2 regions of the Paenibacillus barengoltzii G22 genome follow, and region 2 is predicted to be linked to the other one. Evidence: riboswitches for the same ligand, from Rfam matches in the RefSeq annotation. Region 2 holds a riboswitch; the other holds the start of a gene.
What was found. A riboswitch is a leader RNA that binds a small molecule or an ion and turns the genes downstream of it on or off. The one in region 2 is predicted to bind S-adenosylmethionine.
Positions count from the first base shown of each region.

Region 1 (9,000 bases), on a different contig from region 2:
TACGGATCGGCAAGTCCCGGTAGCTGCGCATATCGCTCTTATACACCATCATGTGGTGCGGGCAGTTCATCGGACGAAGTACGAATTCCTCCGTATCAATCGCCATTTTCGGGAACATGTCTTCTTGATAATGCTCCCAGTGACCCGACGTTTTATACAAATCGACGTTCCCCAGCACCGGAGTGTATACATGCTGATAACCCAGTCTTTCTTCAATATCAACGATATAACGTTCCAGCGTCCGGCGAACTGTCGCTCCCTTCGGCAGCCAGATCGGCAAGCCTTGACCAACCAGGTTGTTGAACGTGAAGATATTAAGTTCCTTACCCAGCTTGCGGTGGTCGCGTTTCTTCGCTTCCTCCAACATGTGCAGATGATGATCCAAATCTGCCTTCTTCATAAAGGCAGTGCCGTATACGCGCTGCAGCATTTTGTTTTTGCTATCGCCGCGCCAGTAAGCACCGGCCACGCTCAGCAGCTTAAACACTTTAATCTTCCCGGTCGAAGGCACGTGCGGCCCGCGGCACAAGTCGAAAAATTCGCCTTGATCATAAATCGAAATGACGCTGTCTTCCGGCAAGTCGCGAATGAGCTCTAGCTTATACGGATCCCCGAGCTCGGTGTAAATCGCTAACGCTTCTTCACGGCTCACCTCACGACGAGTAATCGGCAGGTTTTCACCGATAATGCGTTCCATTTCTTTTTCAATCTTCTGCAGATCTTCTGGATTGAGCGGATGCTCCAGATCCATGTCGTAGTAGAATCCGTCCTCGATCACCGGACCGACGCCCAGCTTCACTTCTTTGTTGCCGTACAGGCGTTTTACCGCCTGCGCCATCAAGTGCGCACAGCTGTGACGCATAATTTCCAGTCCGTCCTGGGAATCCGCCGTAATGATCTCCACTTTCGCGCCGTCAACCAGCTTCGTATTTAAATCGACAGCTTTACCATCGATCTTCCCGGCCAGCGCATTTTTACGCAACCCGCTGCTGATCGAAGCCGCCACATCCTCCAAACTGCTGCCTTCCGCATACTCCCGAACCGAACCGTCCGGCAAAACAACTGATACTGCCACCTTGATTTCCTCCCTAAAAATAGAATTGGTTACCGGAAGCGGACAAATTAAAAAACGCCCGTCCCGGAAAGGGACGAGCGTTATATACCCGTGGTTCCACCCTCATTCGGCCAATCCGCAACACTCACCCGTGCATCACACTCGGATATGGCCCTTAATTCGGCATTCGTTAACGGGAATGAACCGGTATTCCTTACTTCACGAAGGTTCGGGAATACAGCTACAAAGGGGTAAACCAAAAGCGAATCCGAAGGGAATTCCAGCCAAGTTCCCTCTCTCTGTACCGTTCAAGCCTTCTGGCTCATGTCTTTGTCCACGCTATTTAAGGTAGTTCACTTAATGCAAGTAATTATAATGCGAACTTCCCCGTTCGTCAAGAAACGTCTTCATCATTATCCTTGATCTAGGCGCCGCATCTCCTGATGGAATAGCTGGCAATGCGGGCATAACAAGCAGATCTCCACCCGCTCGCCAAATATCCGCGAGATCGTCGTAATCACCTGGGCATCAGGTTCCTGAGTATGAATTAATATCCGGTCCGGGGAGAGGGAGATCAAGGTGCTGACGATCACGTCCTCCATCTGCATCTCCTGATCGGCAATCCGCGCGATAACCCCGCCGGATGCCGGCACACGAATCGGCGTAAATTGCTCGTTCAGAATCGCAAATTCAGATTCCTGCTTATGCATCAAATGGACTAAAGGGGTCAAAGGCTCCTGGAAATACACAAAATACTGCAGCAGCCCAATAAATTCCTCATACTGCTTGTCGAGCAAAAACTCGTCTACGGCATAGTTTACAATTTCACGCAGCTTGTCCTCATAAGCCTTGAGGCGAAACCAGACGAACCCTTCTAGATGGAGCTGGGAGGAAGACTGCAAATACTCACGCAGTGCTTCTTGTACCATCGTTTTGCGTTGATCACGGGCACAGCCGGTAACCGCATCTTCGGCCAGAAGCCGGTTCACCATTTCATGCACCTGCTCCGCTTCTTCGCGGGATTCGAAGCTGTAATCCCGTCGCATGACTCGGGCGGCGATCACTGCTTCCTTCTCGCGGACGATGTACTCTGCGATACCTTGTGACAAACAGTCGATCAGTTGTAGATCGCCAGCAGCTTGCTCCCCGTCGCTGGCTTCCGGGCTTCCCATGAGCACCGCCTCCAGCATCCCGCCTGCGGCCGCTTGAAAGCGAAGCCGTACCTCACGGTTATGTAAGCTGCTGACAGCCTCCTGTAACGAAGCTTTGAACCGTTCCTCCGATTCGGCGGAACCGCAATTGACGCGTACAGTAAAAAAATCCATGAATCTGGCCCCCTTCCGCTTCCTTCTCCAAGTATATGGTGGGAAGGTAGCGGATATACGGGAACCGTTCATGGAATGAAAGGCAGTTCTGCCAGCAATATTTTAGAGTCGGATCAAATTAGTTTTGCATAATGAAATCGCGTTCGACCGTCGTTTCTTCATCAAACACGCGCAAAATCTCATATTTTGTATTCCGTTGCGCCGGAACTTTGCCTGCGGAACGAATAATCGACAAGATCGATTCGATATTTACTTTATGTGTTGCACCGGCGGACGATACAACGTTCTCCTCAATCATCGTGCTGCCGAAGTCGTTACATCCGTATTGCAGCGACAATTTGCCGACTTCCGGACCCATCGTTACCCAAGAGGACTGCAGGTTTTTGATGTTATCCAACACAATCCGGCTGATCGCGACTGTTTTCAGATAGGATTCCGGTGTTTGCCGTTCCGCTTTCAGGTTCGTGTTGTCCGGCTGGAACGTCCACGGGATAAAGGCCAGGAATCCTTCGGACGGATACCCGTTCTGGATGCACTCATCCTGTGCTTCCCGCACGCGCAGCAGATGCAGCGCCCGTTCTTCCATCGACTCGCCGAACCCGATCACCATCGTGGCGGTCGTGTTCATGCCGATTTTATGGGCCGTTTGCATCACGTCCATCCAGTCTCTCCAAGAGCCTTTCAAGCGGCTGATTTTACGACGTGTGCGGTCGTCCAAAATTTCAGCTCCGCCGCCCGGCAAGGAATCCAGACCTGCTGCATGAATCTCGCGCAAAACTTCTTCCAGCGAAAGCCCCTCGGAGACTTCCTTCATCTTCATGATTTCCGCAGGAGAGAACGAGTGCATGGTGATGTTCGGGAAGCGCTCCTTAATCGCCTTCAATAAGTTCGTATAATAGCTAAAAGGTAAATTCGGGTTAGTTCCGCCCTGCATCAGAATCTCTGTGCCGCCGACGTCTACCGTTTCCTGGATTTTCTGAAAAATTACTTCGTCCGGAAGCACATACCCTTCCTCAGAGCCCGGCCGACGGTAAAAAGCGCAGAACCGGCAATATACGTCACAAATGTTCGTATAGTTAATGTTCCGCCCAATCACAAACGTGGTGATCGGTTCAGGATGCTTGCGCTCCATCAAAATGTTGGCGGTATGTCCAATCTTCTCCACTTCGTCAGATTCGAACAATCGGATCGTATCCTCCAAATCCAGGCGTCCGCCCTGCAGCGCTTTGTTTAATATATCGTCGATTGCAGTCATTTCACTGCCTCCTTAGAACAAATAAATGAATCCCAGGCGATACCTGAAAATTTAAAATGTTAATTCAATCGTAACACAGTCCGCCCAGGAAAAACAGCACCCAATCACGGCACAGACGCCAAAGGAGCAAGGGCACTTCATAGAAAAAAGCGAGAAAGGCCGCATAATGCGGCCTTTTAATTCGTTCACGAGCCTATTCAGCTGTTGACAAGCGCCTGATCCAAATCGGCGAGCAAATCGTCGATGTCCTCCAGTCCGACGGAGAAACGCAGCAGCCCGTCGGTAATGCCCCGCTCAGCGCGAACCTCCGGCGGCATCGAAGCATGCGACATCATCGCCGGGTAGGAGAGAATACTCTCGACGGCACCCAGGCTGACCGCAACGAGCGGCAGCTTCACTTGATTCAGCAGCTTCTTGGCCCGCTCGCCCGACCCAACATCGAAGGAGACCACCGCACCATACCCGGTGGATTGCTTCTCCTGAACCTCACGGCCGGGGTGATTTGGCAGGCCGGGATAGTACACGGCTTCGATGTCGCTCCGCCGACTCAGCCAGTCGGCCAGCTTGCGCGCGCTCACTTCGCTGTGCGCCATCCGCGCTCCCAGCGTCTTCATGCCGCGCATCAGCAGCCAGGAATCCTGCGCGCCGAGGACGGTACCAAGCCCGTTCTGCACATATTTCAGCTGACGGGCTATTTCTTCCGTCCGAGCTACCGCCAGACCGGCCAACACGTCACTGTGTCCGCCGAGGAATTTCGTTGCGCTGTGCAGAACGATATCGGTCCCCAGCTCAATCGGACGCTGGTAGTACGGCGTCATAAACGTATTATCTACGATGCTAAGCAACCCATGTTCCCGCGCCCACGCGGAGATTTCCGCGATATCGGTGATTTTTAACGTAGGATTGGAAGGCGTTTCCATATAGACAGCTTTCGTGTTAGGTTTCAGAGCCGCCTTCACCAATTCCGGCTGGGTCATATCTACAAAGGTCGTCTCAATGTTCATCCGGGTCAAAATATTGGACAACAGCCGATATGTACCCCCGTACACATCTTCGGTCACGATAATATGATCGCCAGCCGAGAGCAGCATCAGCGTGGTGGAAATCGCGGCCATCCCGCTGGCAAACGCGAAGCCCTGGACCCCGCCTTCCAATACGGCAATGTAATCCTCCAGCGCCTGCCGAGTCGGATTCCCGGAACGACTGTAGTCGTGATGCGGCGGATTAAAAATATCGTGATGATGGAACGTGGACGCCTGATAAATCGGTACGCTGGATGCGCCGGTAGCCTCGTCCACCTCACTGCCGAAGTGAATCAGTTTCGTTTCAAATTTGTTGTCCCGTTTCTCCTGCCTGCTCATACGCCTTGTCCCCCTTCAACTTCCTGCCGTGCCGCTTCCAGTGCATGACTCAGGTCCGCAATCAAATCCTCGACATGCTCGATGCCAACGGAGAACCGCAGCAACCGATCATCCACGCCAACCGCATTGCGGATTTCCTCCGGAATGTCGGCATGGGTCTGCACCGCAGGATAGGTCATCAGCGATTCGACGCCGCCAAGGCTTTCGGCAAATGCAATCAGATTGAGATTGCGCAGCACCGGTTCAACGTACCGAGCATCCGTGACTTTGAAGGAGAAGATCCCCGTATTGCCGCTCGACTGCTTCCGTTGCGTCGCATACCCTGGGTGATCCTCCAAGCCCGGGTGGAACACCTCGGCTACTTGAGGATGGGTCTGCAGGAATTTGGCGATTGCCAGCGCGTTGCTCTCGTGCCGCTCCATCCGCAGCGCCAGCGTCTTCATGCCGCGCATCAACTGATACGAATCGGACGGGCTGAGCACCGCGCCTATCGAGTTGTGCAGAATCGCCATCTCCTGGGACAGCTCTTCGCCTTTGGTAATGATCAGGCCGGCCAAAACATCGTTATGGCCGCCTAAATATTTGGTTGCACTGTGAACTACGATGTCAGCACCAAGCTCAATCGGCCGCTGGAAATACGGCGTCATGAGCGTATTGTCCACGATCGTGAGCAGGCCGTGGGACCGTGCCCATGTCGATACCGCTTCAAGATCCGTAATCATCATCAGCGGATTGGTTGGCGTTTCAATAATAACGGCCTTCGTGTTCTCTTGACGTACACGTTCAAGGGCATCCAAATCGTTGGTATCCACATAAGATGCGGTTACGCCAAATTTGGACATAATCCGCTCTAGCAAGCGATACGTGCCTCCGTAAAGGTCCAACGAAACGATGAGATGGTCGCCTTGCGAAAATAACGTAAATACCGTCTGCAACGCGGCCATCCCGGAGCTACAGGCAAACCCGGCATCGCCGGATTCCAGAGCCGCCGCTGCGTCTTCCAGCACTTTGCGGGTAGGGCTTTTCGTACGGATATAATCGAAGCCCGTGCTTTGCCCCAGGCGCGGATGCCGAAACGCCGTGGCTTGATATATCGGATAATTCACCGCGCCTGTGACTGGTTCATCGACCGATCCGATTTGTGCCAATCTACTCTCGATACGCCATTCCTTGTTTCTCTCCCCCACCTGCAATCCCTCCACTTTTATATCTCATATACAAAGTCGGCCGTTTGATCGATATCGTACGGCGTTTCTTGATACACATAGTAGTTTAACCAATTGGAAAATAATAAGTTTGCGTGGGCCCGCCAGGAAGAACGCGGGGCGCGTGTCGGATCGTTATTCGGGAAATAGTTCACCGGCAGATCGATGTCCATGCCTTTCGCGATATCCCGGTCATACTCCCATTTCAACGAATCCGGATCGTATTCGGAGTGCCCGGTTACGAAGATCTGCTTCCCGTCACGGGTGGCGACCAAGTAAATGCCGGCTTCCTCCGATTCCGCCAGAATCTGCAGCTCCGGCACCCGCTCAATGTCCGAACGTTCCACGTCCGTATGACGGGAGTGCGGGACTTGGAATACTTCATCAAATCCGCGCAGCAGCTTCACCTTCGGATCGTTGACTGTGTGGGAGAAGACCCCAAAGCATTTTTTCGCCAGGGGAACCTTGCGAACGCCATAGTGGTAATACAATCCGGCCTGAGAGGCCCAACAGATGTGCATGGTCGATGTGACATGGGTTTTGGACCACTCGAAGATTTCCTTCAACTCTTCCCAGTAGTTCACTTCTTCAAAATCCAATTGCTCGACCGGTGCCCCTGTCACGATCATGCCGTCAAAGCGGCGATTGCGAATATCGCCAAACGTTTTGTAGAACATCTCCAGATGCTCTGCGGACGTATTTTTTGAGGTATGCGTGCTCGGATGAAGCAGAACGATCTCCACCTGAAGCGGCGTGTTCCCCAGCAAACGCAGGATTTGGGTCTCCGTCGTTTCCTTGGTAGGCATCAGGTTCAGAATCGCGATCCGCAGCGGGCGGATGTCCTGATGATAGGCACGGCTTTCATCCATGACAAAAATATTCTCGTTGGTCAACACGTCCTTGGCCGGTAAATGATCCGGGACTTTAATCGGCATGTGGTTTCACTCCTTTAATCGTAGCGTCATTCTCAACTCAACATCCGTTTCGAGGGGCCGTGTATACAAAAATGACCTCTCTCACGGGGAGAAAGGTCATTACGTATTCGGTATGCGCCTCTCTCATCTCTCAGAAGCCGCCCCGTATTCGATACGGACGGTTCTGCAAGAATTAGCACCGCTGCGATGGTTGTCATCGCCGGTTGCCGGGTATCATCGGGCTAGTCCCTCCACCTGCTCTTGATAAGATTTCGCTGTATTTAGTTAGGGTCGGGGTCTGGGCCGTTGCCCGTACTCCCTGACATTCACTTTAAAGTATCAGATGGCATTCCGTCAAGAACTCTGCGAGAAAAATCACACGGTATTCATGGACCGCTTGGCTCCCGTGCACATAGTATACTTTTGGGTTGAAACATTTCATTCGCTGGCGTTATACTAGACAAGTGCCTTTGGGCCCAGACGGGCCTAGGGTTTGACGAATCGACATGTAACCTGATTATAGCGAGGTGAAACCGAGAATGGAAGGCGACCCGAGTCCGCAGAGGAATACCCAGGTCAACCAATTGCATAGGATACCGACCCGCTGGGTGCCTGCGGAACGTAGAGGGCACTTTCGTTTCCCGGTGTTTGCATAAACGCCTTTTTGATCGTTGCCGGGCGAACCCGCGGTTGGTCCCTTTCCTATGCTGCAACAAGAGCATCCCAGGCCTTCAGGCCCGGGGAAAGGGAGTGAGAGCTTATGAAAATCCGTCATGTTCTAGCCGGCGTATTTACCCCCGTTGAGGACGTGGAATTAACAACCACCGCTCCGGAAGAAGGTTTCTATTGGATCGACGCGGGGGTGGATGACCTTGCCCTGCTGCAGCCTTTATTTTCGCTGCACGATCTGGCTGTGGAGGACTGCTTAAGCGAAGAAGAGCAACGGCCAAAGATTGAAACCTACGACAACCACTATTTCATCGTTGTAAATAGCATTCGGTATGATGACGAGGAAATTTTCCTGCGTGCACTGAACATTTTCTTGGGACGGCATTATATCATTACAGTTACTAAACAGAAGATCAACGAACTTCGTGCGGTGAAGCCGATCCTGTGGGAGCAGGAGGTCAGCGAGCCCGACCGATTCCTGTACCTGCTGGTCGACCTGGTGGTTGATAACTACTTCACCGTCGGCGACCGAATCGAAGTGAAGATCGAGAAGCTGGAAGAAGACATTCTGATGCATACCAAACGTTCGCACCTGAACGAAATCATCGGGCTGCGAAGTGAAATTTTGTGGCTGAAGAAGGTGCTTGGGCCGCAGAAGGAAGTCATCAATATTTTAAACAAGAAAGATCTTCGTCTAATCGACGACCAGCTGCAAAAATACTTCAGCGACATCTACGAAAACGCCGTGAAGATCTCCGAGAACTTCGACACGTTCCGCGAGCTCGTCGGCAACTTACGCGAGGCCTACCAGGCCGCCATCGCCAACCGCGCCAACGAAATCATGCGCGTGTTCACCGCGATTACGACGATTTTCATCCCGCTGACACTGATCACCGGGATCTACGGGATGAACTTCGACAATATGCCGGAGCTGCATTCGCGATACGGCTATTTTATCGTCCTTGGCATTATGGGCGTGCTTGGTTTAGGGATGTACTTCATCTTCCGGAAGAGAGATTGGATATAAACAGTAAGGCCAACACGGGCTGAGGTCCGCGTTGGCCTTTTGGGTTGGGCGAGACGTATGCATTAGTCTCTTGTTGGACGTGCGCCTAAATCATCCCGACTGATCTTTTGAATTAGGCGAGTCGAGCGTGACTGCAAAAGTGCAGTTATTTTGCCGCGATTCTCCCCTAAATCGGCTCTTAACTGCAAAA
Region 1 is NZ_KE159653.1:815,247-824,246, forward strand. It holds gene thrS (threonine--tRNA ligase) at 1-1,075, opposite strand, end outside; gene C812_RS12090 (putative sporulation protein YtxC) at 1,468-2,379, opposite strand; gene mqnC (cyclic dehypoxanthinyl futalosine synthase) at 2,498-3,634, opposite strand; gene C812_RS12100 (trans-sulfuration enzyme family protein) at 3,832-4,995, opposite strand; gene C812_RS12105 (aminotransferase class I/II-fold pyridoxal phosphate-dependent enzyme) at 4,992-6,182, opposite strand; gene metA (homoserine O-acetyltransferase MetA) at 6,200-7,135, opposite strand; SAM riboswitch class I at 7,256-7,385, opposite strand; gene corA (magnesium/cobalt transporter CorA) at 7,875-8,810, shown strand.
Region 1: another riboswitch for S-adenosylmethionine. It lies ahead of metA (homoserine O-acetyltransferase MetA); the one in region 2 lies ahead of C812_RS01635 (methionine ABC transporter ATP-binding protein).

Region 2 (19,232 bases):
CGGCCGCCGTTGGTCGGGTCGTTCGGGATCGCGATCGTCGCGCCGTCCGCAAGCTCGTCAGCGGATTTGATTTTGTTGGAGTATGCGCCAAACGGTTCAACGTGTACGCCTACAACCGGTACGAGGTCAAAGCCGTTTTGGCTATTTTGCTCATCCAGGTAAGGCTGATGTTGGAAGTAGTTTGCGTCCAGCTCTTTTTCATACAGTTGTACGTTAGGTTGCACATAATCGGTGAATTCTTTAACTTCCAGCTCAACGCCTTCTTCTTTCAGCTTCGGCGCGATAAATTTCAAGATATCAGCATGTGGTACGGTAGCACCTACAACCAGCTTCACTGGTTCAGCTGCAGTTTGGTTCCCCGAATCTGCGGCGTTCCCTTCAGCGGCTGACGTTTCACCTGCCGTGTTTCCTGCTGCCCCGTTATTCGCGGCATTATTGCTCCCGCAAGCGGCCAGTACCAGTACCAATACGAGCGTTAACAAAGATAAAGTCCATTTTTTCATTGCAGGTTCTCCCCCTTAAAAATGTTTTTTTGAATAAGGATGGTGTTATATATTTAAGTTTCCTTATTTCCGCGTAAAATAAATCACCAAGCGGTCACCCAGCATTTGCAGCACCTGCACCAGAATGACCATAAAAATCACCGAAACGATCATGATTCCTGTCTCGTACCGGTAATACCCGTAGCGGATCGCCAGGTCGCCGAGACCACCGCCGCCGACCATGCCTGACATGGCGGTATAGGATACCAACGTGACTACGGTAATCGTCATGCCTGCGATGAGGCCGGGCAGCGATTCTGGCAGCAGCACCTTGCGGATGATCTGGAATGAGGAAGCGCCCATGGCTTGGGATGCTTCAATCACTCCGCGATCCACCTCGCGCAGCGCCGTTTCTACCAAGCGGGCAAAGAACGGGGCCGCCCCGATCACCAGCGGCGGAATCGTCCCTTCCACACCGGTCGATACGCCCATGATCGCCCGCGTGACTGGAATCAACGCAACGATCAATATAATGAACGGAACCGAGCGAAGGATGTTAACAATGAGCGAAATGATCCGGTAAACCCAACCTAATACCAAGGATTGAGAACGTGAGAAGGTGAACAACAACACCCCGAGCGGAAGCCCGATCAAGAACGTAAACAAGGTTGCAAACCCCATCATCTTCAGCGTATCTAGTGTCGCCGTTCCCATCTCCGCCCAATCGATGGTTCCGAGATCCAATCCAGCCATTATTCGATCACCTCCACGTCAAGGTCACGTTCCCGCAGGAGCGACAGCGTGCGCTCCACCCGGTCATCTTCACCTTCAAACGATACGGTCAGTTGACCGTACGGGATATCCTTAATCGCTGAAATCGTGCCTTGCAGGATGGCGAAGTTGACGCCCGTTTCCCGAACAACTTGGGACAAGACCGATTCGTAGGTTTTCGCTCCTAAGAACGTGATTTTCACCAGCTTCGACCACTCTGGATGCGGAACCGAAGTCGCCAGCTTCAAGCCTTCATCCCCGGACTCCCGATGAATAAACTCCCGGGTTACCGGATGCTTCGGCTTCAGGAACACCTCCGTCACCGGCCCCTCCTCTACGATACCGCCTTGGTGAATAACCGCTACACGGTCGCAGATGCTTTGGATGACATGCATCTCGTGCGTAATCAGCAGAATCGTTAGCTGGAACCGCTTGTTGATGTCCAGCAGCAGCTTCAGGATGGAATCCGTCGTCTGCGGATCCAGTGCCGAGGTGGCCTCGTCGCACAGCAGCACATCCGGTTCGCTGGCCAAGGCCCGGGCGATACCAACACGTTGCTTCTGACCGCCGGAGAGTTGCGCCGGATACTTGTCACGGTGTTCCTCCAAGCCGACAAGAGCCAGCAGCTCATTGACCTTCTCCGCAATGGCCGCCTTCGGCGTTCCGATCAGCGTCAGCGGAAATGCGATATTATCATAAACGGTAGCCGAGGACAGCAGATTAAAATGTTGAAAAATCATGCCGATTTTGCGGCGCTGTTGCTGCAGCTCACGTTTGCCAAGCTTCGTCAGCTCCACCCCGCCGACCCAAACCTCGCCTTCGGTCGGGCGCTCCAGCAAATTGATGCACCGGATCAACGTACTCTTGCCAGCACCGGAATGACCGATGACGCCGAAGATTTCCCCTTTGCGAACGCTCAGATTTAATCCGGACAGTGCGGGGGTTGCCGTTTTTTTGGTGCGATAGATTTTCGTAATGCCCTTCAGTTCAATCAATCGGCTAACCTCCTGTTCCTAACATGCGGAAATATAACAAAAAGAGCCCTAACAGATTCAAAGGGCTCTCTTTACGTAAAGACAATGCCTTCTCATCTGCCAAAACCGAGTAAATCACATCGGTTTTGAAGGAATTAGCACCATGACATTCGGCCGTGATGAGTGCGCTTCATTCCGCGCATCATTCACGGGCGAATCGGTTGCTGGGCTTCATCGGGCCTTTCCCTCCGCCTCTCTCGATAAGAAATAAAATATGAAATTAAAAGAGTCGTTTGTGAAATTACATCAATGTTAACCTGTCATGTAAAACTATTGATGAGTATAATGAGTTTTGTTCGTTTTGTAAAGAGGAAAAATAAGAATGGCGATCGGATTAGATCGCCGTAATTTTTTTCCATCTATGATTGATGTAGTCAAATACCGTGAAGTAGGTGTCACAAACCATTTGGTATCCTTGCTCCAGATCCCGGATATGCTGATCCAGGTCCTCCAGGGCAACCTTGCCGAACAACGCCTGATGCCGTTGCCACAAGTCGTCCTTCATCTCCGAGTTCATGTAGTGAATCTCCGTATTTCTCCGGCGCCGCAACACGCCTAACGCTTCCCGGTACTTCTCTTTAATCGCGTTCAACCGGCTCCCCAGTTCAGTGTGAATCTTTAGCGTCGTAAATTGGCGCAACACCGTAAAATAGGAGAACCGCGACTTCACCTTCGACGTGTTCAAATCAAACAGTTCATTAAGCACCGTCCCAAGCTTGTCCAGCGCCGAGAACACGCGAATGAACCCATCCTTGTAAAAATACACATATCTCGCATAATCCGCCCGTTCCACCGGGTCCATGTCTTCAACAAATTCGGTATGTACCTTTTGGCGAAAAAAGGTAGCGGCATATAAGCATTGTTCGAGCTCATCCAACGAAGAGATCAATCCGTGCACCCAAATCTCCAGCTTGCGGAAATCATGCGTAGGGTCTTGATGCTCCTTGATTTCCTTCTGCAGCAGCCTCACGGTCTGCGTCATCGCGCTGATCGTATCGGCCAGCCGCCCCTCATTTTGGCGAGGCGGCTCCCCAAGCAAGCTTCGCAGCATAGGCATTCCTCATTTCACAGAAAGTAGGATTTCCAACGCTGATCCACCAAGGACACGATATCCTCTTGCGGGAACAGCTCATCCGGGTACCCTGGCTTCATGCGGGCATCAATAACGAGCGGCAAACTGTAGGACAGATGATGCTGGCGCACCTCGGAAGCCGCGTAGATGTCGCTGGCCGGATTAAACCGCGTAAACACCGTCCACAGGAACGCCGTTTGATCATGAGCCGCGGCTTCGGCGTTATCCACCAGCACCACCAGCGGCCAAGCGGTCCCGCGTTCGCGAAGACGACCCAGCAGACGCTCGGCCAGTTCCGGCTCGTCCTCATAGGATGCACCAGAAACGACAAGACATCCGTCATGAAATACTTGGATCGAATCGATTTCCGCGATTTCGCCTTCCTCGTACGCCCGAGGCAGCTCGCGCATCGGCTCGCCTACGCCGATCAGAATCGCCTTACTGCCGTGATTCAGCTTATGGCCGGTGTAGTCCAGCGTATCATGCGAAGTGTTGTTTAGAATAAACAAATCCATGCGTGGATCAAATCGTTCCAGAACCGTCTTCAGCAGCAGACGGAAATCGGCGAGATCGATCAGCTTGTCCGTCAACATCAGGAATTTGGTCAGTGAAAGTTGACCTTCCCCAAGAATCCGGAAGGCGGACACCAGCGCTTCACGGGAATAGCTCTCCCGAACAACCGCCGAGCTCAAGGCATGGAATCCGCTCTCCGCATACGTCCAAAGCGAGCGCACATTCGGCATGACGATCGGGAAGGCCGGCGACAGCAGCTTTTGCAGGAAATCGCCCAGATAATAATCCTCCTGACGCGGTTTACCAACGATGGTTGCCGGGTAGATGGCATCCTTCCGATGCCACATATGGCCAACATGCAGCACCGGGAATTCATGCTGCAAGGAATAATAGCCAAAGTGATCGCCAAAAGGCCCTTCCAGTCGACGCTCATGCGGAGGCACCAGCCCAAAGATGGCAAATTCCGATTCGGCCGGAATGCGGTGACCGCCCAGCGGGTTTTCGGCCATCGGCAGCTTCTCACCAAGAATGAAGGAAGCAACCAACAGCTCGGACAGATGCTCAGGCACCGGTGAAATCGCCGAGGCAATCATCGCTGGAGGTCCGCCCAGGAACACGGATACCGGCAACGGTTCGCCGCGTTTCTCCGCCTCATGGTAATGGAACCCGCCGCCTTTTTGGATTTGCCAGTGCACGCCGGTGGTTTGATCATCATACAATTGGATCCGGTACATTCCCAGATTGTTTTCTTTGGGTTGCAACGGATTTTCCGTATACACCAGCGGCAACGTAATAAACGGACCGCCGTCCTTCTGCCAGCTGGTCACCTTCGGCAGGTCTTTCAGCGGCGCTTCCGTTCGGCAGACGTCAAGAATCGGGGCGTCTTTTTTGGATACCGTTCTCATGCCAACCTTCAAAACGTCGCGAATCAGTCCGCGCTCATTCCAAATCGCTTTAGGTGTCGGCGGCAGCAGTTTATGTATCGCGTCAACCAATTGGTTAGCAAGCTGTTCTGGTCGCGGGCCAAAGGCCATCTCCACCCGGCGAGGGGTTCCGAACAGATTTGTTGCCACGGGAAAAGGCGTACCTTTGACATTGGTAAACAGCAAAGCCGGGCCGCCGTCATCGATGACCCGCCGGTGAATTTCGGCTAACTCCAGGTAAGGATCAACCGGCACATCGATGATTGCCAGGTCGTTTTCTTTTTGCAGTGCATCGATCCATTGACGCAGATTCTTGTAGCTCATCTCCTGATCCTCCTAAAAGACCGGGTCAGCGCCCGGTCGTTACGTAACTTTACACTATAGACAAAAGTATACCTTACCTCATCCCCCTCGGGATGCCCAGTCATTCTACAGATTCATGACAATCCCGGCGCAATCGCGGAAGTTGTCCCCGAAACCTAACGCCATGAAGCGCAGGTTAAACGGCTTTATCAGCCGGTGCAGCCTGTACCTCCTTGGCGGTTCGGCTCAACTGCCAGGCTCGGACGCTTAAATAACATAGAACCCCAAACAAGGAGGCCAGCACGATGATATGCGCCAGCGAAGCGAAAAGATAAATCTGGTAGTTGTTGATCGTCAGCGCGATGGTTGCCCCGGTCAGCACTTGAATGATTACCAGCACCGTGGCGGCAACGCCCAGCTTACGGATGCCCGGCAGTTCGGGATGCTTGCGGAAGGCAAAATGGCCCACCGTGGCGATCACGACCAGCAACAGAGCAGCCGCAACCCGGTGAATAAAGGCGATCCCTTCCCCACCGGATAAACCGGGAATAAGCTGCCCGTTACATAACGGCCAACCGCTGCAGCCACCCGCCGAGTCCGTATGGCTGACATACGCACCGAGGTAAACGACAATGTATGTGTAAGCCGTCGCAAACCAAGTCAAATTGCGGAACGCTTTGGACACGCGGGTTCCCGATCCAGATGGACGCACAGGGTCTTGCGAACGACGCCCTGCATTGCGGTCAGCTTGTCCGCGTTCTTCCTCGCGGATGCCGAGAACGAGCATGATCGAGCTGGCAAAAGCGATCAACGAGAACCCGAAGTGCAGCGCCATAACGGCGGACGACGTAGGGTAAATGACCGCCATCGCCCCCATCACAGCCTGTACCATAACAAAAATTAAGGCCATCAAGGAATACAACTGCAAATCCTTCCGGTTCTTCCGGTACATCCAAAACGCGATGAACGCTGCCAAAGAAAACAAACCGGCCGCCCCGCTGACTGCCCGGTGAGAATATTCAATCATGGAAGCGAGCGTATGTGCAGGGACAAACTTCCCATGGCAAAGCGGCCAATCATTACCGCAGCCAAGTCCGGATTCCGTTTTGGTCACAACGCTGCCCCCAAGAGTCGCCAGAAACATTACAAAACAAGAGGCATAACTGAGCCATTTTAAAAATTTCGTATGCAAAACGGTTCACACCTTTAAGTTAATCGGTAATCCTTTTCATTATAACCGATCAAGTAACCACTTTCATAGAAAATGTTGAAAAATAGACACCGCCGCAAGGGGAAGTCCCTGCGGCGGTGTGATGAATATAATGGCATCCGTTTGATTTTAGATTATAACGTATCCCGAGTCTCCGGCGTGTCATGGAGCGTATGATACACATCCAACGCCTTGTTCAGGAAATCCTCAATTTCCTCACGGGATTTGCGAAGCTTGTTCACGAATCGAACCAGCTCGCGGCCATCGGTATAGGCTACGAAGCTGGGGATTCCAAGAATGTTTTGCTCCTGGCTGACGTCGCCGACTTGGTCAACGTCGACTTCAATCAACGTCAGACGACCTTCGTATTTCGCCTCAACTTCAGGCATAAATGGATCTATAAATTTACAATCCGAGCACCAGTCGGCTTTAAAAACCGCTACGATCAGGTTGCTGGATTGAATGCTGACTTGAAATTCCGCGGGGGATGTAATTTTTTTCATAAATGATCCTTCCTTTCATCAGGATACTTCTAGTCAACCAAAAGCGGGAGTGGAAGTCAATCTTTTTGGACATACTGGATAGTATTATGCCTAGCCGGCCGCCAAATATTCGGACGCTCGATCCAAGGTAGAAGGGAGGCGGAATCCATGAAAGACCACCGCCAAGACACCGGGAACGGGAAGGCCGTCAACCTGAAAAGATGGATGTCCAGCCTGCCCGCCGCAATCTCAACGATGTTCAAAAATAAAACCGCCGTTCTTTCCGATTCCTCTGAATTGCGGAAAGAGACGGTGGATTTGGGCTGGAACGAAGCGGCTGCCCGAACGGTCATCAGTGAAATCGAGGAGTTGCTGCGGCGTTCTGCGGCCGCTCGTTCCGCATCAGCAGGAGAAGATTACAGCGCTGAGGATTTGCAGTTGGCCGAAGCGATCGCGGAGGAGACCCGTCTGGCCGGAGCCAACAATATCAGCCGGACGGCAGCTTATCTCGCCTGCTATCAAGCATGCCCGGAGCTGCATTGGGCCTTCCTCGCACATATGGTTTCACGGAACGCCGGCTGGAACATGACAGATCTGCAAAGCAGCCGTATGGCCGATGCGATTGATGCGGAAGAGAAGCGGCTCACGTATCGGTTTCTGGAGCGGTGCAACGCCCTGATTTTTCAGGACGCTTATCCGCAGCTCAGACTGTATATGAAAAGCCGGGAGCTCGGGGCCAGCCGGTTCCACCTACTGCCGTATTTTCACGTTTCGCGTTTTATGCGGCCGTTTTGGGAGCGGTTTTGGATCGACCGCGGCAGCGCTTTGCTAACCGTCGGACTCATTATCAATGAGCAAAATTATATCGAAAAACGCGTGGTACGCCATCCTTACTTCCAGAAGCAGGTCACGGACAAATTGAACTTCCGCCTGTTCAGCTTGGCGGGATTAAACCAGATCGTGTTCCCGCTGAGCGAAGCGGCGGAAGGGGGCGACGGGGCTGCCGGGAGCAAAGTGCGCCGCCTCGCGGGGCGCACCGTCTCCGACTTCGGCAGCCTGCAAGCCCGCATCGCGTTAGGCAAGAGCCTGTACGCGATGCTGATGGGCTACCGCGCCGTACGCAGCGGCGCGGAGCGCTTCGCCGCGAGCGTGCCGCACAGCGGCTCGCGGGCCGATTATTGGCCGGAACTGTTCACGGCCAATTTAGAAGAAGCTCTGACCGCCAAGGTTCAGGGGTCAGAGCTTCTCGCCCAGGAGACGCTGCCGCCGGGCCAGCGTCTCTACAGCCCCAAGCTGCTCAGCGCTTGGGGCGACACCGCCTATGAGCCAATCTCTAGGGAGGATTGGCTCAAGGACACCCGCGCGCTGGACGACATCAGCGCGCCAAAAGCGCCGTTCCTGTGCGACATCAGCCGCTCGCACAGGAACGGCATCCTCACCACCGCATTTGTGCACGATGCGGTGGAGGAGCAATGACAGGAGCGGGGTTGAGCTTGTTCGTCAACCCCACTCCTGTCACCGAACTAACCATGTGGCTGAAGCGCTTCACATGCTCCAGCTCCAAGCTCAGCTTCCTACCGCCAAGGAACCTCCCGAGCCAGCTCTTTTTTACCATTATCCCGTTAAATCAGGCAAAGCTATTTTAAACTGAAGCAATTAAACCAACACAACACAAGGACCAACACCTAACCGCCTTATATGCGCCTTATATGCGCCTGCTAATTACCTACTTATTTCATACCCATCTCACACCCAACTCCCCCTGAACCAAGGGGATAACCCTCTAACGTCTCTGAACCAAAGGGATAATGGTGCAAAAGCGCCCAGCCGCACACCCTTGGAGCATCGAGCTTTCCCCAACGACTTGCCGCCTACCCACTGTCAAACCACACGATGCTTCCCCTCGCACCCTCTACCTTCTACCTTCTCTGACCGAAAGGGATAATCGTGCAAAAGTTCCCAGCGGGATACAACCATACAACCACACCCCTACGTGACACGCACGACACGACCTAATCCCCTCCAGATCCACCTGATTGATGCGCCCCCGCACTTCTACTTCCCTGAACCAAGGGGATAATGGTGCAAAAAAAAGCGACCAGCAGACACATGCGCATCCACTAGTCGCTTAAATTTGCTTCATGATTTCTAATATTAGCCCACCTGGCGGTCTCGGCCGCCGCGTTGTAAACGCATGAGCGGGGAGAGGATTTTGCGGAGGGGGGCTGGGTAGCTGGTCAGCTCGTCCTTACGGACGACGCGCAACAGGATGAGCAGCACCGGATAGAGTGCCACCACTGCCACGCCAACGATGCAGCAGGTCAGGAAGAACGCGACCCGCGCTGGCATCAGGTCCACCATTTGAATGCCGGCTTGGTTTAAGCCATAGCCGACACCGGACAACACCACAACCGTGACCAGAAAACCGCCCCAGCGGCTTCCCATCAAAGAAAACGGTACGATTTGCTTCATTGCTCGAACGTTCAGCAGCGTAATGACGAAGAAACAGAGTCCGGTGGCGATAATGATGCCATAAATCCCCCAAAACTGCGCAAACACATAGCTGGCTGCGAGCTTCACGAGAATCCCGATCGCCACATGCACCATCGACAAATTGGCTTTACCTACCCCCAGCAGAATCGAGTTACTGGTCATCATTGTAATTTGAAAAATCGTTGCGAACGTCAGCAACGCGACAATGCTGCTGCCATCCCGTGTACTGAACAGCAACCCGTTCACAGAGTAGGCCGCCGTGCCCAATGCAAGGATGATCGGCATCCCGCTCAGCACGGCCACCCGCATCGCCAAGGTGACCTGACGCTGCAAATGCTCCTGATCCTTCCGCGCATATGCGGCGGAAATGATCGGCACCAGCGATTGGCTGAGCGCGATCGCCAGAATCGGCGGAATCCCCGCGATCATTTGCGCCCGGTTGCCGAGAATCCCGAGAATGTAGGTAGCTTGTCCAGAGCCGATTTGTCCGGTCAGCAGCGGCTTCAGGATCGAGTTGTCGATGAAGTTAACCGCCGGTACCGCCAATGCGGTCAACACAATCGGAATCGACAGCTTAAAGATTTCCGCATAAATCCGCTTAAACGGCAGACGACCGGCAACGCTCCGCGGTTTGGCTTGTCCCTCGGTCTGGTCTTTCCGTTGCAGCTTCAAGCTGTACACCAACATCACGATCAATGCCGCAACCCCGCCGAGCACTGCGCCAAACGTTGCGCCGGCCGCGATCTTTTCGCCCGAGTAACCCCAGTGGAACAACACAAACGCCAAAATAATCCCGGTTGCCACCCGCACGATCTGCTCGATCACCTGCGAAACGCCCCCGGCGATCATAATATTCCGGCCCTGTAAATAACCACGGATCATGGCGATCAGCGGAAACAGCAACAAGGCCGGCGCCAGGGCACGAATAGCCACCACTGATTCCGGAACGCCGGAAGCTACCGCGTAATAGGGCGCCAAGGCATACAGCAGCACGAACATCACCAAGCCCGCTACACCCGCAAAGAGCAGCGCCGCTTGGTATACGCGCCGCGCCTCCTCCGGCCGGTTTAACGCGTGCCGCTCCGACACCATTTTGCTCAGCGTGCTCGGGATCCCTGCCGTGGCTAAAGTTAACAGCATAAAATAGGCCGCATTAGCTTGAGAATAAGACGCATTCCCTTCGATACCTAGAATATGCTCCAACGGTACGCGCTGGAACAAGCCAAGCACCCGGGCAATCAACGCCGCCCCCGCCAAAATTAACGTGCCTTTAATAAACGATTCCTTCTTGGACAAAAGCAATTCCTTCTTTCCCGCAATCCATATGAGTGCTAACTAAAATGATGACTAAAATGCAACGATCCAAATGATAAACACGATGATCATCACCAGCTGCAAAATCACCTTGACCACCATGCTGCTAAGCAAACCAACCACAGAACCGATGCCTACCTTAAACGATTTGCTGAGCGACTCGCCCTTAATCAATTCCCCGATCATTGCACCCAGCAACGGCCCAAGAACCAAACCAAAAGCCGGAATGACAAACGGTCCGATGATAATGCCGATCGTGCTCAGCCAGACAGATAGCTTGCTGCCGCCGAATTTTTTGACACCCCAAGCCCCGACCGCATAATCCGCCACCATCAGCGCGACCACGATCAATGTTTGTAATATCCAGAAGAAGGGGCCAAACGACTCAAACGAGAAAAACCATCCGTACACAAAAAAGGCAAAATATATGGCGAGCACTCCAGGCAGTACGGGATACACCGCTCCGGCCATCCCCACAGCAAACAGGGCAATCACCAAAATCCAGCCAATCACGGACAGTGCCATTTTCTCACTCCCCTGTCAAAATATAGTCCCGAATAATCCAAGCAATGCCATCTTCATTATTCGACGTGGTCACGACATCGGCCTTCTCCTTCACAGCCTCTTGGGCGTTCCCCATCGCAACGCCCAGACCCGCGGCTTCAATCGCAGCCAAGTCATTTAAACTGTCTCCGATCGCAACGACTTCCGACATCTCGAGTCCAAGCAGTCCGCACACCGTCTGAATGCCGCTGGCCTTGCTGATCCCTTTCGGGTTAATCTCCAAATTGTGCGGGGAGGAATTCGTGATTTCTAGGCCGCCCATCTCTTGCAGCTCCCGCAAAATCTCTCCCCTCACCTCATCATCCTCGGTAAAATAACCAAACTTCATCCAATAATTCTTTTCCAATAATTCCGGTTGCCAGTTCCCTTCGTTATAACTGCCTTCCACGGCATAGGCCCAGAACCAGACATTCTTTTCCCGGGAAATGTCGTACATTCGCGAAACGAGTGATCGATCAAGCAGCACCCGACGGTACAACTCATGCGGGGACTTCCACACTTCGCTTCCGTTTACCGTAATCATCGGCGTCCCAAGGTCAAGTTGATCGCCATACGGAACTGCTTCCCGATAGCCTCTTCCTGTCGACAAGCAGACGTGGACTCCTGCCGCCGCCGCCTTCCGGATCCAACGTTCTGTCTCCGGCGAGATTTGTAGATCGTCGTTCAGCAAAGTTCCATCCATATCGAGCGCCAACAGTTTATATTTCAACAACAGACAGCTCCCCCCATCCGCAAGTTTCTGACTCTCTAAACAGCATACCGCCATTTTACCATAATCCCGAACTCCGACAAAGCTTAGTGAAGCAAGGACAAGTCACTCATAGGCATGATGAAAGCCGCCCACCAGGGCGGCTTCGCACCACTCAAAAAACTCTCAGATTAACGTTGTCCGGTCAACGACTCAATATCGATGAACGGTGTGGCGCCGCCTGTAACTTGCGGGAGTTTGCCGTCCCATTTTTCCAGCGCCTTCTCCTGCACTTCGATCTGTTTCAGCTGCACGAGTTCCGGTGTAACCTCCTGCTTCTTCAGCTTCAGCGCTTCTGCCTCAGCTTCCGCCTGAGCGATCTTCTGCTGCGCTTCAATCTGAATCCGCTTCAGGTCGTTGCTCGCTTTCAGCGCCTGCTGCTGAGCTACCTGCTTCGCTTCGATCGATTGGTTAAATGCGTCGGAGAACTTAAAGTTGACGATATTAATTTCGTTAACGATTAAATCGTATTTGGCCAAACGGGAGGTTAAATGCTCGCTGATCTCTCCGGCTACAACGTCACGCTTGGCAATCAATTCCTCAGCTTGGTAACGAGCTGTCACTTCTTTGACGATCTCCTGCACCGCCGGATTAATAATGACCGTATCGTAATTGCCACCGATATTGTTCATCAGGTTGTAAGCCGACTCCTTGTTCACCGAATAGTTCACGGCAACATGCGTAGATACCGGCTGCAGGTCCTTCGATGATGCGGTTGTATCTGTTTCCGTTTTGGTCACCTGCGTATTCACCTGAATGACGGTTTGAACAAACGGTATTTTAAAATGCATGCCCGGGCCTAAAATATTATCATTTAACTTCCCGAACGTTTTGTACAAGCCGACATGACCATATTCGACCTGCGCATAACTGTTGGATCCGACGATCAGGACGACAATGACGATAATGGCCGTAGAAATCCATTTCCCCACGGACATATTCCTCTTGGTTTGCTGCTGCGTTCCTGTCTCCATATGAATCCCTCTCCCCTTAATATGTGGTCTAACCGGAACGATTGACCGGCTAACTATATTAAGTAATACGGAGAAGGTCGTCGTTTGGTGGCAAAAACTTGACAAAAACGTGCCATATTTGTGTTAACCAGCGATTTTCACGATTATATTGCGTTTCTTGCTGACTTAAGCGGCCGCAGAATGCAGTTCATCGCGTTTCAGCTGCTTCCTCCCGAATCGAGCGATCAAACCATGCTTGGGCGAAAAGAGGAATGCCAGCAGGAATAACCCACCGGCAACCGTGACCATCGAACCGGCGATCGAAGCATCCAGCCATTTGGCCGCATAATAACCGCCGGCTGCGCTGATCGCCCCGATCAGCACGCTGTAACCGATCATTACACTCAGTCGATCGGTCAGCAGATATGCCGCCGAGGCCGGGATGATCAACATGCCGACGACCAGAATCGCCCCTACGCTCTCAAAAGAGGCCACCGTCGACAGCGAAACAAGCCCCATCAGCAGATAGTGGAACAATGCAACCGGAATGCCTATTGCAGCCGCCAATGCCGGATCAAAGGCACAGAGCTTAAATTGCTTGTAGAAGAGCAAGATGGCTGCGAGTACGATAAGCAGCGTCCCGCCCAGCATCCAGACCGCGATCGGCCCCATATCGTAGCCGTTCCATATCCAGGTATCCCATTGCACATAGGCGATTTCACCAAATAAGACGCAGTCTAGATCCAGGTCGATATGCGAAGCGTTCCGGCTGATCAGGATCACACCAACGGCAAACAGCGCTGTAAACACAATGCCAATCGAAGCATCGGATTGCAAGCCGCTTTGTTGCAGCATCTGGATGAAGAACACCGTGATCAGCCCCAGCACAGCGGCCCCGATCAGCATCAGCAAAGAGTCCCGCGAGCTGCTGACCAGAAACGCGATGGCGATGCCGGGCAGCACAGAGTGGCTGATGGCATCCCCAACCATGGCCATTTTTCGCAAGACCAAAAAGCAGCCCAAGATTCCACACGTCGCCGCAACCAACGTACCAGTTAATATAATCCAAAAATCCGCCATGTTATTCCGCCCCCCTTTCGACCGTGTTCCCGGCTTGCTTGATTATCGCCAACTCCATCGGTTGCTGGATTTCATTGCGGCTGCGCCAGCGTCGTATCCACTTAGCCAGCCAACCCCGATTTGGCGCAAACACAGCGGAGACGAAAAACAAAGCGGTCGCCGCTAACACCGTCACCGGACCAGTTGGCAAGTTCGATAAAGTGGAGCTGATCAGCGTACCGGTAATCCCTGACAGTGCTCCGAACACACCTGCCAGCACAACCATCACGCCCAGCGCATCCGTCCAGTACCGCGCAGCCACAGCCGGGGTAATTAGCAAGGCGGCTACGAGCACCACGCCCACGGCTTGAATGCCCACGACAACCGCCACCACGGTCATCATTAGCAGCAACTGTTCAAGGAAAGCTACTTGAAGCCCCATGCCCCGGGCAAACCCGGGATCAAAGCTCACCAGCTTCAACTCCTTAAAAAGCAACGCGCATATCGCAATAAGCAACACGGACACCGCGCCCATCAAGTAAACGTCAGCCAACATCATGGAAGCCGCCTGACCAAACAAATATTTGTCGAGCCCGCTCTGGTTCCCGTTGCCGCTATGCTGGATTTGGGTCAACAACACGATGCCGATGCCAAAAAACACCGACAACACGATGCCGAGCGCTGCGTCCTGCTTGATCCGCGTGTAGCGGATAATGGCGGAGATACCAAACGTCGCTGTCACCCCGGCGAGGATGGCCCCAAGCATAAACAGACCCACGGATTTGACGCCGCTTAGCATAAAGGCGATGCAGATTCCTGGCAACGCGGCATGCGCTAACGCATCTCCAAGCAGACTTTGCTTGCGAAGATAAGTGAAAGAGCCGATGACGCCGCTGCCCAAGCCAAGCAACAAGGATCCCATTAGAATCCACTGCAGGTTCGGATCCGTGATCCATTGCCATACTGTCGTTAGCATCACGTCACACCTTCCCCGCAGGCACCGCACCGAAATCGGCCAGCATAGCAATCTTCCCGCCGTACGTCTTGTGCAAATTTTCCGGTGTAAATGTCTCCTCAGTAGGTCCGGCGGCAATCAACTCACCGTTCAGCAGCAGCACATGATCAAAATATTCCCGTACTGTAGATAAATCGTGATGTACCACCAGCACCGTTTTCCCTTGCTCCTTTAATTCGTGCAGCAGGGCGATGATCGCTTTCTCTGTAGTGGCATCGACGCCGGCAAACGGTTCATCCATAAAATACACCTGCGCATTTTGAGCCAGAGCCCGCGCCAGAAAGACCCGTTGCTGTTGTCCGCCGGATAACTGACTGATCTGGCGCCCGGCGTACTCCGCCATTCCCACCTTCGCGAGACATTCCAGCGCGATCTGCCGTTCCTTGACTCCGGGGCGGCGAAACCAGCCAAGCTGGCCGTAACGCCCCATCATCACAACATCCAGCGCATTCGTTGGGAAATCCCAATCCACCGATTCGCGCTGCGGCACATAGCCAATCAATTTGCGTTGCTCCCGATAGGACTTCCCATAGATGCGAACTTCACCGTCCAGAGTGGGAAGCAGCCCCAGTACAGCCTTTAGCAGCGTAGATTTCCCCGCTCCATTAGGACCTAGAATCCCAATCAACTGCCCTTCCGGGATGTGAAAAGAAACCGATCTTAACACCGGCTTCTTCTGATAAGCAACGGTTAATCGGTTCACCTCAAGCGGATAAACGTTCATTTTGGATCCCTCTCTCTAAAGTTATTTCAAGGCCTCAACGATCGTGTTGACATTATGACGGACCATCCCGATGTAGCTATCCGCTTCTGACCCTGGTTCTCCCAGCGAGTCGGAATACAGCTCGCCGCCGATTTTTACCGTATGCCCCAGCTCCGCAGCTCCGGCAATCACCGCTTCCATCGATTTGGTCGGAATGCTCGACTCAACAAATACGGCTTTGATCTTATTCTCAACCAGGAAGTCTCGGAGCTTGGCGACATCCCTTGAACCGTATTCCGCCGCCGTACTGATTCCCTGCAGACCCATCACCTGAATGCCGTAGGCATCTCCGAAGTAGCCAAAAGCATCATGAGCCGTGACCAGCACCCGGTCCTGCTCCGGAATTTCTGCGATCCGCTCCTTCACTTCCGCATCCAGCTTCTCCAATTCGGCAATATACGCCTCGGCGTTCTTCCGGTAGACGTCGGCATGGTCTGGATCGTAGGCCGACAACGTGTCGCGGATCGTTTGCGTGGCTGTGATCCAATGCCGTACGTTAAACCATATATGCGGATCGTACTGCGTCCCCCCGGCATCTGCACCAGAGCGCAGCTCGCTTGGATCAATGTCCTTCGAGACCGCCACAGTCCGCTTCTTCTTCTCCAATTTCTCGAAAATCTCCGTCATTTTCCCTTCCAAATGCAATCCACCGTAAAACACGACCTCCGCCTGATCCAGCTTCTCGATATCCCCCTGTGACGCCTTGTATAAATGCGGGTCCACTCCTGGCCCCATTAGACCGGTGACTTCAACCTGCTCGCCGCCAACCTCCTGAACGACATCTGTGATCATGCCGATCGTAGTCACCACCTTAACGGGGGAATCATTAGCCGATGCGCGAACATGATCAACCTGATCTTGTACTTTGGAACAAGCCACTAATACGATGAACGCCAGCACGCCGAGCGTCATTTTGGCCCGTTCAAACGGGCTTTTCTTGATCTTCATTTCGTCCATTTTGCTACTCCTCTCCTCGAATTTGATTTAATGTTGTACAAGAGAACACTTGTTTACTTGATACCTTTTTGTTTTATTTGTATAAAAATGTTTCCTTAGGGCAAATTCTAAGCAAAAGATTCCCAAAAAGCAAGAGGAATTTCCCATAAAACAAAAAAAGCCTGCTCATCGCGAGCAAGGCTTCGTTTAATCCTATATTTACTTCTTAGGGTTACCGTCCAAACCGTATTCCCGATCATATGCATCAAAAATTTTCCGAGCAACCGGTGCCGCGCTGTAAGCCCCAAAGCCTCCTTCGGGAATTACAACCGCCACCGCCAGCTTCGGCTTCTCCCTTGGGGCGAATGCAATAAACACGCCGTTATCCAACAGTTCTCCTCTGTAATCCTGCTGCGAAGTTCCCGTCTTGCGGGCAAAATCGTAAGGAAACCCATCAAAGGCGTTCACAGTTGTTCGCATCCCTTCAATAACTTCATCCCAATAGGCCTCCTTCATCTTCACTTCGTTAAGCACCTTCGGTTCAAATTGAACCACCACTTGGCCTTCGGCATCGGTGATTTTCTGCACAAGTCTAGGTTGCATGCGTTTTCCCCGATTGGCCAGCGTTGCGGCATATTGCGCCAGTTGCATCGTCGTATATTTGCCCTGCTGCCCGAAGGAAGCATAAGCCAAGCGGGACAATGCCGTCTGCGATTCGTCTTTATAATCCAAGATCCCTCGGAAATCATCAGGCAAATCGATTCCTGTGGGGACGCCTAACCCAAATTGCTTCATGTAATCGTCCCAAACCTGAATCCCTTTGGCTCCATATTTGTTGTACAGCTTCTCCCCGACCATATCGACCATAAATGCATTGGACGATACGCGAATGGCATCTTTCGGATAAAGGGGGCCGTAGACATGCCCGGAGGAGTTCCGCACACTCGCTGAATCGTTGCGGCCGAAATAAGCGATCCCTCGATCGTTGTACTTCGTCTTGGTCGTAAACAAACCTTCGTTTAAGCCGATCAACACCGACAATGGCTTGATCGTCGAACCCAGATACACGGTGGACTCAAAATCGTGGTCGGAGCGCCCGGAGGAATACGGCCATACCGTGCCATTCCGATAATTTGACGAAATTTGGTTCCATACCTCATTGGATACTCCGCCAGTTTGCCATACATTCGTATCATAATCCGGCATGCTGGCCATCACGATGACGTTTCCAGTGTCGACTTCCATAGCCACGGCATAACCCGTTTTGGCGTGAGGATGCACTCTACCGGATACTAGGTTTTGATGAACCCACTCGATTTGATCCAGAATCGCCTGTTCTGCGACCTGTTGCACCTTTTTATTGATTGTCGTATGCAGATCGTACCCCTTCTCCGGTGGTACGATTTCGGGAACGCCATTCACCATGTTCCGCGGATCAATCGGCACGCGCTTATATCCGTTTTTCCCCCGCAGTTCCTGCTGATAATATAGCTCCAACCCATCGAAGCCGACAAACTCGTCTTCCGTGTATTGCAGCGCCGGGTCGGCATTTCGTCGTTCCCGTATCGGCTGATACCAAGCCAAATCATATGTGGATTGGAACTTCTTTAGATAACCGATTGTTTGCACCGCAACCAAATCAGGGTCATAGTGGCGCACCGACTCCTCAATGATGTCTATTCCAGGAAACCTGCTTTTTTGAGCAAGGAAATAGGCGGTTTCTTGTTCCGTCAGGTTGCTCTTGATACGACGTGGAGCAAACCCGCTGCTGCGGCGAAATTTCAGATCCATCGCATCCAGAATCTCTTCCTCCGTCATCTGTGCGCTGGGATCGCCATACGAATCAAACACCTTCTTCAATTCTTTCGCCAGGGCCTCAGCTTCCGTCAAATTAGCTCTGCCCGTTTCAGTTGTTGAATCGTAGTTACTTTTCTGTAAAGTCAAATATAAGGTTTGGATTGGTGTGGAATAAGCCAGCTTCGCTCCATCGGCGGACAGAATCGATCCTCGAACCGGCGGCATCGGGACATCCCGGAACCTCATTTTCACCTCTTCCATAGAGATCGATGGTCCTTCGACAAACTGCAAAATGGCAAGTCGGATAATGATGAGAGTGAACAACGCGAAGGCACTGAAGAAAAACAGATTCAGCCGAATATGGAAATGCCGCCGCATGGAGGCTTGCTGTTCCTGGGAATCCCCAATGACGAATTTGTTCATCCACTTTACGCCTCCCTGTTAGTGATGAATCGTCCTTCCATAAGAAAAACGACCCTTTCAACATCGCTGTGAAAAGGTCGTTGCTGTCATTGGATTCAATTAAGGATTCGTTTGCTCGGTTTGATTCCCGTTTTGCTGGGAAGCATTATTGTTGGTCTGTTGCTGATTTTGGTTTTTGGTCTTTTTCGGAACCCCGTCCAAGCCATATTCCTGATCGTATGCATCAAAAATTTTACGGGCAACCGGCGCGGCGCTGTAGGCACCAAAGCCGCCTTCCGGGATAACAACTGCTACCGCCAGCTTCGGGTTCTCCCGAGGGGCGAAAGCGATAAATACGCCGTTATCGCGATTGGCACCATCAGCCCATTGCTCCGAGG
Region 2 is NZ_KE159652.1:318,858-338,089, reverse strand. It holds gene C812_RS01645 (MetQ/NlpA family ABC transporter substrate-binding protein) at 1-503, opposite strand, end outside; gene C812_RS01640 (methionine ABC transporter permease) at 567-1,235, opposite strand; gene C812_RS01635 (methionine ABC transporter ATP-binding protein) at 1,235-2,248, opposite strand; SAM riboswitch class I at 2,338-2,494, opposite strand; gene C812_RS01630 (Cthe_2314 family HEPN domain-containing protein) at 2,622-3,338, opposite strand; gene C812_RS01625 (UbiD family decarboxylase) at 3,353-5,119, opposite strand; gene C812_RS01620 (COX15/CtaA family protein) at 5,295-6,290, opposite strand; gene C812_RS01615 (thioredoxin family protein) at 6,443-6,811, opposite strand; gene C812_RS01610 (DUF2515 family protein) at 6,959-8,266, shown strand; gene C812_RS01605 (putative polysaccharide biosynthesis protein) at 8,945-10,579, opposite strand; gene C812_RS01600 (DUF456 domain-containing protein) at 10,631-11,116, opposite strand; gene C812_RS01595 (Cof-type HAD-IIB family hydrolase) at 11,127-11,927, opposite strand; gene C812_RS01590 (prohibitin family protein) at 12,041-12,883, opposite strand; gene C812_RS01585 (metal ABC transporter permease) at 13,049-13,942, opposite strand; gene C812_RS01580 (metal ABC transporter permease) at 13,944-14,897, opposite strand; gene C812_RS01575 (metal ABC transporter ATP-binding protein) at 14,902-15,660, opposite strand; gene C812_RS01570 (metal ABC transporter solute-binding protein, Zn/Mn family) at 15,682-16,656, opposite strand; gene C812_RS01565 (peptidoglycan D,D-transpeptidase FtsI family protein) at 16,855-18,855, opposite strand; gene C812_RS01560 (peptidoglycan D,D-transpeptidase FtsI family protein) at 18,955-19,232, opposite strand, start outside.